DNA from 4 places in the Spongiibacter sp. UBA1325 genome. Region 1 is predicted to be linked to each of the others. Evidence: predicted binding sites of a transcription regulator. Region 1 holds the regulator's gene; each other region holds the start of a gene.
What was found. The regulator sigma-54, encoded in region 1, starts transcription at its own class of promoters, with help from an activator protein. The targets are predictions, from matches to a motif close to TGGCACANNNNTTGCNNT.
Positions count from the first base shown of each region.

Region 2: the regulator sigma-54 is predicted to act here: its motif matches at 1,817-1,834, upstream of B3K78_RS05380 (NarK family nitrate/nitrite MFS transporter).
Region 3: the regulator sigma-54 is predicted to act here: its motif matches at 1,837-1,854, upstream of B3K78_RS08865 (TorF family putative porin).
Region 4: the regulator sigma-54 is predicted to act here: its motif matches at 2,007-2,024, upstream of flgB (flagellar basal body rod protein FlgB).

Region 1 is NZ_DBTD01000001.1:28,122-31,386, reverse strand. Features, by position in the region: gene lptA (lipopolysaccharide transport periplasmic protein LptA) at 1-347, shown strand, start outside; gene lptB (LPS export ABC transporter ATP-binding protein) at 349-1,074, shown strand; gene B3K78_RS00155 (RNA polymerase factor sigma-54) at 1,218-2,711, shown strand; gene hpf (ribosome hibernation-promoting factor, HPF/YfiA family) at 2,781-3,068, shown strand; gene ptsN (PTS IIA-like nitrogen regulatory protein PtsN) at 3,098-3,265, shown strand, end outside.
Region 2 is NZ_DBTD01000005.1:58,253-61,517, forward strand. Features, by position in the region: gene B3K78_RS05375 (bifunctional protein-serine/threonine kinase/phosphatase) at 1-249, opposite strand, end outside; gene B3K78_RS05380 (NarK family nitrate/nitrite MFS transporter) at 306-1,778, opposite strand; gene nirB (nitrite reductase large subunit NirB) at 2,191-3,265, shown strand, end outside.
Region 3 is NZ_DBTD01000009.1:75,039-78,303, reverse strand. Features, by position in the region: gene B3K78_RS08875 (YifB family Mg chelatase-like AAA ATPase) at 1-1,273, opposite strand, end outside; gene B3K78_RS08870 (accessory factor UbiK family protein) at 1,334-1,591, opposite strand; gene B3K78_RS08865 (TorF family putative porin) at 1,931-2,620, shown strand; gene glnK (P-II family nitrogen regulator) at 2,682-3,020, shown strand; gene amtB (ammonium transporter AmtB) at 3,091-3,265, shown strand, end outside.
Region 4 is NZ_DBTD01000006.1:163,008-166,272, forward strand. Features, by position in the region: gene dinB (DNA polymerase IV) at 1-257, shown strand, start outside; gene B3K78_RS06540 (flagellar protein FlgN) at 305-697, opposite strand; gene flgM (flagellar biosynthesis anti-sigma factor FlgM) at 694-999, opposite strand; gene flgA (flagellar basal body P-ring formation chaperone FlgA) at 1,081-1,776, opposite strand; gene flgB (flagellar basal body rod protein FlgB) at 2,105-2,509, shown strand; gene flgC (flagellar basal body rod protein FlgC) at 2,513-2,914, shown strand; gene B3K78_RS06565 (flagellar hook assembly protein FlgD) at 2,922-3,265, shown strand, end outside.

The sequences.
Region 1 (3,265 bases):
CTGACAGAAAAGTAACCAAGGTTATTGCCCATGGCAGCCCCGCCCATTTTGAGCAACAACCCCGCGCCGGGGAAGGCGTCGTGGTCGCCAGTGCTCGACTCATAGAATACAGCCTAAATGCCGAGGAAATCCTGCTGCAAAAAGATGCCACCATCCGACATCAAGGCTCAAAGATCAGTGGCGATCGCATTGTATACAGCGGGCGCAAGCAAATGGTCATTGCCGATGGCGGCAGCCACAAACTCGATGGCAGGGTACAAATGACCCTACAGCCTCAGCAGGGCGTGAGTGATACCGATAGCCCCGCGCCAAGCACCACCCCCGACACCCCGGAGACTCCCCGCTAACATGCCCGTATTGAAAGCCAGCAACCTCGCTAAAGCCTACAAAGGCAGAGAGGTAATCAAAGACGTCTCCCTGAGTATTAACAGCGGTGAAATAGTCGGCTTGTTGGGTCCCAACGGGGCAGGGAAAACAACCTGTTTTTACATGATCGTCGGCATCGTCAACGCCGACCGTGGCCGCATTCAGCTCGACGACAAAGACCTGACACCACTTTCCATCCAGGGTCGGGCCAAACACGGCGTCGGCTACCTCCCTCAGGAAGCATCCATATTTCGGAAGCTGAGCGTCGCTGACAACATCATGGCGATATTGGAGACCCGCAGCGACCTGAATCGCAAGCAACGCAAAGAAAAGCTCGATGCACTGCTACAAGAATTTCACATTGCCCATATTCGCCAATCGCCGGGTATGGCGCTCTCGGGCGGGGAACGGCGCAGAGTAGAAATTGCGCGAGCACTGGCCACCGAGCCCAGTTTTATTCTGCTCGACGAGCCCTTTGCCGGGGTAGACCCCATATCGGTGAACGATATTCAGCAAATTATTCGCCACCTGCAGGCGCGCGGCATCGGCGTCCTGATTACCGACCACAATGTGCGAGAAACCCTCGATATCTGCGAAAAAGCCTACATAGTTGGCGAAGGTCGCATCGTTGCTGAGGGCAATGCCGAGGCCGTACTCAACAACCAAATCGTGCGGGACATCTACCTCGGCGACACATTTACCCTTTGATCAAAAAATCGGCACAGCAATTGCTTTAAACGCCTATTGCAGCGGTGCGGCTGCGGGACTACACTGACCCTGAAGCATCGTCGTTTATGACTACATAACGGCATTTAATCCCTCAGGTATGGTTGTAGTAGAAGTCATTGCCTATGAAACAATCGCTCCAGCTAAAAGTCGGTCAGCAGCTGACCATGACGCCCCAGCTGCAACAGGCGATTCGTTTATTACAGCTCTCCACCCTCGACCTTCAACAGGAAATTCAGTCGGCACTGGACTCCAACCCCCTGCTGGAAGTAGAGGAAGACAGCGACAGCCCGGAACCCCAGAGCAGCAACAGCCAGAGCGAAAGTAACGCCAATGAGGCTGACAGCAAAACGACCTCTGCTGAGGAGGCGCCCAGCAACGACGCCGACAGTGAATGGGCCGAGCGCAGCGACATCCCCGAAGATTTGCCGGTAGACAGCCAGTGGGAAGACGTCTACCAAAGCTCTGCACCAAGCTCCTCCGCGGCCGGTAGCGCCGACGACGACTACAACAATGACTATCGCCACGGCAGCTCAGAGTCGCTCCAGGACCACCTGCGCTGGCAACTCAACCTCAGCCGGCTCTCAGAACTTGACCGCATCGTCGCCGATGCCATCATCGACGCGATCGATGAAAAGGGGCGGCTCACCGTCAGCCCCGAAGAGCTGGTGGACGCCTTCGACGACGACAATATCGAAATAGAAGAAGTGAATGCAGTCCTTCACCTCATCCAGCAGTTTGACCCCCCCGGTGTTGGCGGCCAGGACCTTCAAGAATGCTTGTTAATTCAACTTCGGCAGCTCTCCCCAGACACCCCATACCTGGCTGAAGCGCTGCAGATTGTCGAGCAGCACATGCCGCAGCTCGGCAACCGTGATTACAACCAAATCATGCGTCGCTGCCGGCTAAAAGAAGACCAACTGCGCGACACCCTGGCACTCATTCAAACGCTGAACCCCACTCCTGGTGACTGCGTGGGCAACGACGAAACAGAGTATGTGGTACCAGACGTATTCGTCAGCAAAAAAGAAGGCCGCTGGCTGGTTGAGTTAAACCCGGACATTGCCCCGAAAATACAAATTAACAGCCACTACGCATCGCTCGCCAAAGACAGCGGCACCAGCAGCGACAAAGACTATATTCGCGACAACCTACAGGAAGCGCGCTGGTTCATTAAAAGTCTGCAGAGCCGCAACGAAACACTGATGAAAGTCGCCACCAAAATTGTTGAGTATCAGCGCGGGTTCCTGGAGTACGGCGACGAAGCGATGAAACCGCTAGTGCTCCACGACATCGCCGATGCGGTGAGCATGCATGAATCGACGATCTCACGGGTTACCACGCAAAAATATATGCATACCCCGAGAGGCATCTACGAACTCAAATATTTTTTCTCCAGCCACGTCTCGACCGATACCGGAGGAGAATGCTCCTCCACGGCGATTCGTGCACTAATCAAAAAATTAATTGCCGCAGAAAATCCCAAAAAACCGCTAAGCGACAGCAAAATCACCCAACTGTTGGCCGAGCAAGGCATCAAAGTTGCCCGGCGAACCATTGCAAAGTACAGGGAATCACTAGTCATTCCGCCCTCTAACGAACGGAAAAGACTGGTCTAATAAGGCCCCAAAAGGCCCAAACAACGCGCCGGGAGGCGCCGGATGTTCTCAGCGATGAAGGAGCAAGATATGCAAATAACCGTCAGTGGTCACCATGTTGAAGTTACCCCGGCACTTCGCGATTACGTCAACAACAAACTCGCCAAGCTGCAACGGCACTTCGACAATATCACCAATACCGACGTTACCTTGTCAGTAGAAAAGCTGGTTCAAAAAGCTGAAGCCACCGTACATGTGGCCGGCGCCGATCTGTTCGCCACCTGTGAATCAGAGGATATGTACGCGGCCATCGACAGCCTCACCGACAAGCTCGATCGCCAGCTTATTAAACACAAGGAGAAAAACCTGGGCCACTAAAGGCCCGGGGATGTTCCGGAAACGTAAACATGACCCTTGATTCAATACTCAGCCCCGGACGTACCCACTGCGGTACGTCTGTGGGCAGCAAGAAACGCCTACTGGAACAAATTTCTATTTTTGTCAGTGAGGATAATGCGCAATTCAACGCCGACGAACTGTTCAACGAACTGCTCGCCCGCGAGCGACTCGGAAGC
Region 2 (3,265 bases), on a different contig from region 1:
CAATGCGTTTAATACCTGTTGCGCGGAGCGCTTCACCGACCATGACTCGGGCGTTGAAAAGTAGTCATTCAGAAAGCCGGTAATGCAACTTTCCGCCGCCTCTTTGCCCGCCTCGGCCGCCGACACGCCATCGGCAATAGCCGCGACGGCGCCCTTGGTCGTCAGCAGTGAACCCTCGGGCACTCGCGCGCCGAGACTGTCCTCATTAAACTGCTTAAGCCCAGCGCTACTGCGCTGGGCTATGCTCAATTTCAGTCCACCATCCAGGTGCAAAACACCACTCCTTTTCGAGTTGAGGTTGCAGACTAGCTCACTTCAATCAGCGCCACACTGCCATCGTCGTTGTATTCGGCAATGTGTCCCTGCGGCTCTTCCATAAATTGCACCGCAACAAACACAAAGGCAGCGCAAGCGGCGATCACCATAAAGAAGCTGGAAGCATCGACAAAGCTGAGGACGGTCAGGAAGATAACTGCACCCACATTACCGTAAGCGCCGGTCATACCCGCAATCTGCCCGGTCATACTGCGTTTGACCAACGGCACGATGGCAAACACCGCACCTTCGCCAGCCTGCACGAAGAAGGAGCAACACATGGTCGCCAATACTGCCAGCAGCAGCGGCCACGTAGACGTGATCTGACTGAGCAGCATATAGCCCACCGCCAAACCGCAGATCAAAATGCTCAGCGAGCGACGGCGGCCAAACCGGTCAGACAGGTAGCCGCCACTGGGACGAGCAAGCAGGTTCATGAATGCAAAGCCGGAGGCCAACATACCCGCTTTTACGGCGGTCAGTTCAAAGGTCTCCATAAAGAACAGCGGCAACATCGATACCACCGCGAGCTCAGAGCCAAAGGTAACCAGGTAGGCAACGTTCAGAATAGCCACTTGCTTGAAGGGGTATTTCTGCATGGCAGGGATTTCTACATTGTTCAATACGTCGTGGTTAACGCGCAGAATCTGGCTAACTTGCACGATGAACAACACCACCAACACACCGTAAAGCGACATTGCGGCAACGCCATTTAACATACCCAGGTTCGACGGCGACAGCTTCCAGGTCAGTACTGCCAGCGCCAGGTACATGGGGATGCACATGGCAATGTAAAACACCAAGTCGCGCTTACTGGTTACCACCAAGCCGCCACTTTTCTTTGGCTTGAAGTAGGTAGACCCCTTGGGCGTGTTGCGCGCACGTGAGTAAAAGAACACGCCGTAGATCATTGCCATCACACCTGTGCTGGCAATGGCGTAGCGCCAGCCATCGTCGCCACCGAACATCAGCGCCAGGGTTGGCAGGGTCATCGCGGCTGCCGCCGAACCAAAGTTACCCCAGCCACCGTAAACGCCCTCGGCTAAGCCGACCTGGCGCGCGGGAAACCACTCACCAACAAGACGAATACCAATCACAAAGCCCGCGCCAATAAAACCCATTAAAAAACGCAGCAGCGCGATGGTTTCATAGCTGTCGGCAAACGCAAACGCGATACACATGGCGCCGCCACTAACGAGGAGTGCCGAGTAGATAATGCGCGGACCGTAGCGATCCACCAGCATACCAACCACCACCCGGGCGGGAATCGTCAGCGCCACATTGAGAATCATCAGGGCTTTCACTTGCTGCCCGGTAAGATCGAAGGCCTCTTTAATAGAGGCCAGCATCGGCGCATGGCTAAACCACACGACAAAAGTCAGGAAGAAGGCAAACCAGCTCAGATGCAGCAAGCGGACTTTATCCTGCTTGAGATCGAGCAAATTTAATGTAGAGGACGACATAGTAGCTCCATTCAGCCAACGAGGAATTTGCTTGCTGCTGAGCAAACGCCGTGCCAAACATCAACACCAGCCCACTAAGCAATTGATATTGTTAGCAATAAATATGACTTAGCGACAACTTAACGCGACCAGGCAAGTGCCAGCCACCACCGCCAACCGCCTGCGGCCTGAATTTTCGCCCCCCGATGAAGCAGCGCGCCCCAGAAACAATCAGCCGCGCCACACCACAAAGCACCAAAATGCGCCCCAAGTTCGACCACAAAAATATAAAAACCTTACAAATCAAACACATAATGAACACAAAACCCACTGGCACGTCTTTTGCTTAATGCCTGTTACACGCCCCAGGGCACATTAATAATGCAGCACTCCCCGGTGCTGCCAATGGTAGAAAGAAGCAAAGGACGTCACTATGAGCCATAAACAGCGCTTGCTTGTTGTGGGCAACGGCCCCGTTGGACATCAATTCCTAGAGTCAATCGTCGAAAGTGGCTGCGCGACGGATTACCAGATCACCGTAATCGGCGAAGAGCCCCGCCCCGCCTACGACCGCGTACACCTGACGGCCTGGTTTGAAACGCGACAAGCCGACGCGCTAAACATGGTTGCCGATGGCTTCTACGCGACAAACAATATCGACGTTAGATGCGGTGAAAAAGTTGTCGCCATTGATCGCGATGCAAAAACCGCAACAACGGATTCAGGGCGCCACTACGACTATGACCAGCTGGTGCTGGCGACCGGTTCCTACCCCTTTGTTCCCCCTGTTCCCGGCCACGAGCGCGAAAACTGCTTTGTTTACCGCACCATCGAAGACCTTGAAGCGATCACCGCGGCGGCAAAAAATGCCTCTGTGGGCGCCGTGGTGGGCGGCGGCCTACTCGGCCTGGAGGCCGCTAAAGCCATTAAAGATCTGGGCCTGAAAACCCATGTCATTGAATTCGCGCCACGCTTGATGGCGGTGCAAGTCGACGACGGCGGCGGCGCACTGCTGCGACGCAAGATCGAAGATCTCGGCGTTGAAGTGCACACCCAGAAAAACACGCAAAACATCGGCGACGGCGAGCACTGCGTGCACAAGCTGTCCTTCGCTGACGGCGCAGAACTGGAAACCGACATTCTGGTTTTCTCTGCAGGTATTCGCCCGCAAGATGCGCTGGCTCGCCAGTGTGAACTGAAGATCGGCGAACGCGGCGGCATCGCCATAAACAATTACTGCCAGACCTCTGACCCCGCCATCTATGCCATTGGCGAATGTGCGCTGTGGAACCAACGCATCTTTGGCCTGATTGCACCGGGCAATGAAATGGCCCGCGTCGCCGCTGCGCATATCCTTGGCAACGGTGACGACAAGCAGTTCACCGGCGCAGACATGAGCACCAAGCTCAAGCTAATGGGCGTCGACGTTGCCTCGATTGGAGACGCCCACGGCAACACCCCCGGTGCCAAGTCCTATACCTTTATCGATGAACAAGCCGAGATCTATA
Region 3 (3,265 bases), on a different contig from region 1:
GTAGGGCGTTGCTGCAGCCCTGGCGGTTGAGCTGACGCCGATGCGCTGCACTCACCCGGGTGCGTATGGCGTCGCTGGGCTCGCCCTCGGGGCTGTCTTGTAGCTCACCAGCGGCCATGCGATTCAGACGCAGGCGCAAGTCAATCCTGTCCAACAACGGCCCCGATACACGGCTGCGATAGCGCAGTATTTGGTCGGGGGTGCAACGACAAGCTTTTTGGGGATCGCCGTCAAAGCCGCAGGGGCAAGGATTCATTGCCGCTACCAAAGCGAATCGAGCCGGGAATCGGAGTTGATGGCGCGCTCTGGAGATGACCACCTCGCCCGATTCTATGGGCTCGCGCAGTACTTCCAGCACTTTGCGTGGGTACTCGGGCAATTCATCGAGGAAAAGCACGCCGCGATGAGCAAGGCTGATTTCGCCGGGGCGCGGGCTACTACCGCCGCCGACAAGCGCAGCGGCCGAGGCGGTGTGATGTGGGTTGCGAAATGGGCGCTGAAGCTGCAGTGGTTGGCCAACGATCGACTGGACAATGGCGATTTCGCGACACTCCTGCTCTGTAGGGGGCGGGAGGATACCGGGCAGCCGGCTTGCTAACAGCGTTTTGCCCGTACCGGGAGGGCCGCTAAATAGCAGGCTGTGAAATCCCGCTGCAGCGATCTCCAGCCCACGCTTTGCCAACAACTGACCGCGTACATCGCGCATGTCCGGATACGCAGCGGGCCGTGTATCGGCGGCGTCTGTCGGCGGCCCCAAACTCTGCTGGCCCTTTAGAAAAGCCACCACGCCAAGCAGATCTGTGGCCTCCTGCAATGTATCCGGGGGGAGCAACTCTGCCAGTGAGGCGCTGCCGGCGGGCAAGACCAATTGCCTGGATGCGTCTGCGGTTGCCAGGGCGGTGGGCAGGGCAGCATTGACCGTTCTCAGCTCGCCGCTTAGCCCCAGCTCGCCGATGAACTCATAGGACTCGGTCTCGCGTTGTTGTAATTGGCCGCTGGCAACGAGGATGCCGATGGCGATAGGCAGGTCAAAGCGGCCGCCCTCTTTGGGTAGGTCTGCTGGCGCTAAGTTGACGGTGATGCGGCTGACGGGAAAGGTAAAGTGAGAGTTGATCAGCGCCGAGCGCACGCGGTCTTTGGCTTCGCGTACGGTTGCTTCCGGCAGCCCGACAATATTGAAGGCCGGAAGTCCGGCGGAAAGGTGCACCTCTATGGTGACGAGTGGGGCATCTACCCCGAGGCGCGCACGGCTGTGTACAGTGGCCAGTGGCATAACTCAATCCCTGAGTATTTTTGCAATTGCGAGCAACCGTCCTGCTGCGCGCAAGACGGTTTATTTATTCTCGGCACTTTCCAAACTGGCAGTAATCTCGGCCAGCTGCCGCTCGGCGGCTTCCAGACGAGCGCGGGTGCGATTGAGCACCGCGGTTTGCGCATCGAATTCGTCTCGCGATACCACATTCATCTTGCTGAAGGCGCTTTGTAGTAGTGCCTGCAGTTTGGCTTCGATGTCTTGCTGAATATCCGGGCCTTGGCTGATCAGGCGCCCGGCCTGTTCAGCAAGTTGGGAAATAAAGTCGGGTTTTGCCATGGCGATACTCTCTCGTTGCTGGCGACAGTTTATCGCACTTTTGCTCGGCGTCGCAGAGCGTGCACAGTTTTTGTTCCCGGTGGTGTTTGCGCTGTTTAGGGGCGGCAAACGAGAGTAATGTGAAATTGCACTGATATGGTGCTTAACTCAGGTGTGTTGTTGTTTTGTGATCTGAAATAGTGCGGAAAGGGGCGTGAAGGGGTGTTTTGTGGCGGGAAAGCCCTGATTTTGGGCGCTTTAAAACCTGGCACGCCCCATGCATATAGCTAGGCATGTGATGTTCAGGGCCTTCCCTTAACCGCATACGTTCAACGAGAGAAGACTATCGGAGACTAGAACATGAACACTTGGAAAAAAATGCTTGGTGTAGCAGTTGTAACAGCAGCCCCTTTCGCGGCTTCAGCTGCGGAAATTAGCGGTAACGTGACAATGGCAACGGACTATGTGTTCCGTGGCTACTCACAAACTAGTGAGAAAGGCGCCATCCAAGGCGGCTTTGACGTCGACTTTGGTAACGGCTTTTACGTTGGTACTTGGGCGTCTAACGTCGACTTCGGCAGCGAAGTAACCACCGAGATGGATTTCTACGGCGGTTATGCCTTCGACGTTGCTGAAGGTGTTGGCCTGGACCTGGGTGTTGTTCACTTTATGTACCCCGGTGATGAGGCGGCACTGAATTACCAAGAATATATTGCGTCGGTATCGGTGTCAGACTTCAGCTTCGGCCTGGTGTATTCACCTGATTACTTTGGTGATGGCAACGGTGACGCAACGGTAATTAACCTCGACTACAGCATGAGTGTGGCGGAGAACGTGAGCCTTGACTTCCACGTGGGTCAAACTACCACAGACGAAGACGGCCTGGTCGATGACGACGATAGCTACATCGATTACATGATCGGTGCTAACTACGACGTTGCTGATGTAACGCTGACTTTGGCCTACTACGGCACTGACGTTGACAACGACGCGGCGGCTGACGGCGCTGCAGACGACCGTTTCGTCTTCTCTATCTCAAAAAGCCTGTAATTAGATCGCGGCGGGTACTCCAGTGCCCGCCTGCCCTCAAGGCTATTAGCAGGAGAACAACATGAAATTAATTACAGCGATTATTAAGCCTTTCAAACTCGACGACGTTCGCGAGTCCCTGTCAGATATCGGTGTGCAAGGCATCACCGTGACCGAGGTGAAGGGTTTCGGGCGACAGAAAGGTCATACAGAACTGTACCGCGGCGCGGAATACGTTGTGGACTTTCTGCCGAAAGTGAAAATTGAGGTAGCGGTCGCCGATGGCGATGTCGAGGCTACGCTCGAAGCTATCAGCAAGTCTGCCAATACCGGCAAGATTGGTGACGGCAAAATCTTTGTCTCTGCCCTTGAGCAGGTGATCCGTATTCGTACCGGCGAAGCTGGCGAAGACGCGATCTAAGAGTAGCGGGCTACCCGCCACGCGGTGGTGGTAAAGCAGTAGGCCCCCAAATTTTTCCGGAGGAATCCCAGTGGAAAATCAAATTTTTGAACTTCAGTACGCAATGGACACGTTTTACTTTCTTGTCTGTGGCGCACTTGTAATGTGGATGGCTGCAGGCTTTGCCATGCTAGAAGCGGGCTTGGTTCGCAGCAAAAACACCACAGAAATCCTGACTAAAAACGTCGCGTTGTTTGCGATCAGCT
Region 4 (3,265 bases), on a different contig from region 1:
CTCAACTCATAGACGAGCTACAGCGGCGTTTGCAGCCACATAGTGAACAGGCTATCGCGGGCGCGTTCGTTAAGTTGAAGAGCAGGGAATTTAAGGTAACCACCATCGAATTGCGCCAGGAAGGCAAGCTTGACCCCGCCTGCCTGCCACCGCTGATGATACAGGCCTGGGCGCGATTGCATTGCCCGGTTCGCTTGATTGGTGTGGGTGTTCGTTTCGCCGCGCCGGTAGAGCAACAGCAGCTCAGCCTTTTCTAGCGCCGGCGGGCGCCGGCGCGGTGCTGATAAGACTGCGTTGTTTGTATTCAGGCTTCGCCAAGGCGTCTGCTGTAGGCTGACGCGCCTGTTTGGCCATCGGCGCCATAGGTACGCAGGGTGGGGCTGCCCAGCCCGAGGATGTGCATGGCCTGTTCATTGTAATCTTGCTGTCGACTAAGCAGGCTGCCGATACGCTCATTCAGGTCGCGACAGCGGCGCAGGCTCTGAGTCACCTCCGCAGACATCGCCCGCTCTGGCTGCTGCTGTTGGCGCAGGCGCTCGAGCGTCTCTAATTGCTGGCAGCAATCCATTTTTTGTTCTGCAAGCTCGCGCAGGCGGTCGGCGTCGCCGTGGTCGCGCAGCACTGCCAACTCTTCGTTTAACAGCGCTTCAAAGCGCTGGCTATGGGCCAGTAACTGTTGCTCGGTATCGGTCATCATGCGCTAGGATCTGTCAGTCGTTCCAGGTCGACAAAGGCCTTTGCCACCTGTTCGCTGTCGACAGTGAACTCACCGTTGCGAATTGCGGTTTTAATCGCCTCCACTTTTTGGCGGTCGATACCGTCGCTGCCGGCAATTGCGGTTCGAGCGCGATCAACCAGGCTGCTATCAGCAGCTGGTGTGCTTGCCGATTCGAGCGGCGACGTGGCACCGGCATCCGCGGCGTTGGTCGCGTTTGAAGACGGGTTACTGTCGAGCCTTCTTGGCTGGCCGAGTGGGCCGCCATTAATTCGATCGACCATGATAATTCCTCATTACATTGGCGTTGATGGTATGCCTTATGACAGTTAACGGCAGCTATCGATAAAAACTTTAGCTTTTTTTTATTCGATTCGTACCGTATTACCACTAATGACAATACCTTCTAACTGTTTGCCTGAACTGATATTTTCCACCCGTATTCGAGCGCCCTTCGCCGCGTCCTGCAGGGCACGTCCCTTCATGCTGACGTTAATGGCAGTACTGCGGCTAATGAGCTTGAGCTCTTGTCCTTTCTTTATCATCGCTGGGGCCTCCAGCATATTCGCGGTGATAACCGCGCCCTGGGGAATACTTCGTCGGCTGAGCATTCCCTGACCACCAAGGCCCTTTTGGTATCCGTATGACAGGCTTGATACATCGCGCTCTGTCCAAGTGATATCCGCTTCAGTCACTCGCTGGCCGGCAGCGATAGGGTGCTTGCTCACCATGACCTTAGTGAATGCCGCGATCGTTACCGGCAGGTACACCTTCCACTCCTTAACACCTTCGCAGCGCACGCCTACCGTCGTGCGCCGCCGGATGCTCGCGCCGGGCGGCAAAAAGGCCTGTAGTCGCTGACTACATTTTGCCAGACGGGTGCGCGGGTCGAGTTCGCCCACGGTGATACGGGTGTTCTCATTTTGCCAGGGGTGGCGTTTAGCAATGAACTGGCTGGCAGTAGCGCTAATACGCTGCGCTGACTCCACGCCAGCGTCTGCCAGAGTGCTCGGGCAGACGCTGCTCAGGAGAGCGATGGTGATTGCTACGCGCCAGATCATGACACCTTATTCCCTCACTACTAGTTTGCGGCGCCAAGTTTTTGTCGGCGCGGCGGCTTTATGAGTTAAGCAGCAATTGCTATGCCAGTTTTGCGAAATAGAGTGAGTGTTAGAAGGCGTGACAAAGACTTGCCGCTCGCCGGTGAAACTGGCGGCAAGGGCTTGCCGAAAAACCGACGGTTTGTTGGCGTCGGTTTTATAAGTTATTGAAAAATATAAGAATAAAAAAGTGGCACGCGCTTTGCGTCGGACATGTCGAACGCCAAAGGCTTTGCGCCCTTATCCAGTGTATCGGCAGCGCAGCCCATAACTTTAGCGAGACAGATTTATGGCGATTAATTTTGATAAGGCACTCGGTATACACCAGCAGGCACTGCTGCTTCGCCAGCAGCGTACCGAACTGCTGGCCGCCAATATAGCCAATGCTGACACGCCCGGCTACAAGGCACGCGATATCGACTTTAAACAAGCACTGGGCCAGGCAGCGCAGGGCCAGCAGTTATCGCTCAGTCGCAGCAATGCAGCGCATATTACCGAAGCGGTTGCTCCAGCGGCGGGGCAGGCGCCGGTGATGTACCGCGTGCCTCAGCAGCCTTCAGTGGACGGCAATACGGTGGAGAGCCATGTGGAGCAAGCGGCATTTGCCGATAACAGCATGCGCTATCAGGCCACTATGAGTTTTCTGAGTAGTAAGTTCTCTGGAATTAAATCGATTCTTCAGGGAGGTCAATAAGCGATGGCGAATCCCCTTGATATTGCCGCTGCGGCGATGAACGCGCAAATGCTGCGTTTGAATACCACCGCCAGCAATATGGCAAATGCGGATACGGTGGCCAGCAGTGAACAGGCTGCCTACCGCGCAAAACAACCGGTTTTTGCCACCGTGCTGGACCGCCAGCAGGGCGTCGCCGGTGTCGAGGTTGTGGGTATTAGCGAGAGCAATGCTCCCGTTCCCAAGCGTTATGAGCCGGGCCACCCGATGGCAGACGAGCAGGGCTACGTTTACGGCTCCAATGTGAACACCGTTGATGAAATGGCCAATATGCTGTCCGCCTCCCGTTCATACCAGAACAACGCCGAGGTGTTTTCCACGGTGAAGACCCTGACCCTGCGGGCCTTGCAGCTCGGTAAACAGTAGGAACTGTATGATGGAATTGCGAACGCTTGAACAATTGCAGCAGCAGAGTGCGGCGAGTACGGCAAAAAAAGAGGCCTCCTCGCTCGGGCAAGACGACTTCATGAAACTGATGCTGCAGCAGCTTAAGAATCAAGACCCGTTTAAACCCACCGACAACACGGAATTTATCAGCCAGATGGCGCAGCTAACGTCAGTGAGCGGCATCAGCGAAATGAATGACAACCTGGCTGCACTGACGAGTTCGCTGTACGGCGGTCAATTGCTGGATGCGTCCTCGCTGATCGGCAAAGAGGTGCTGGTTGGCAGTGATGTTGTCGCCCTGCCATCAGAGGGCGCGGTAAGCGGTCAGGT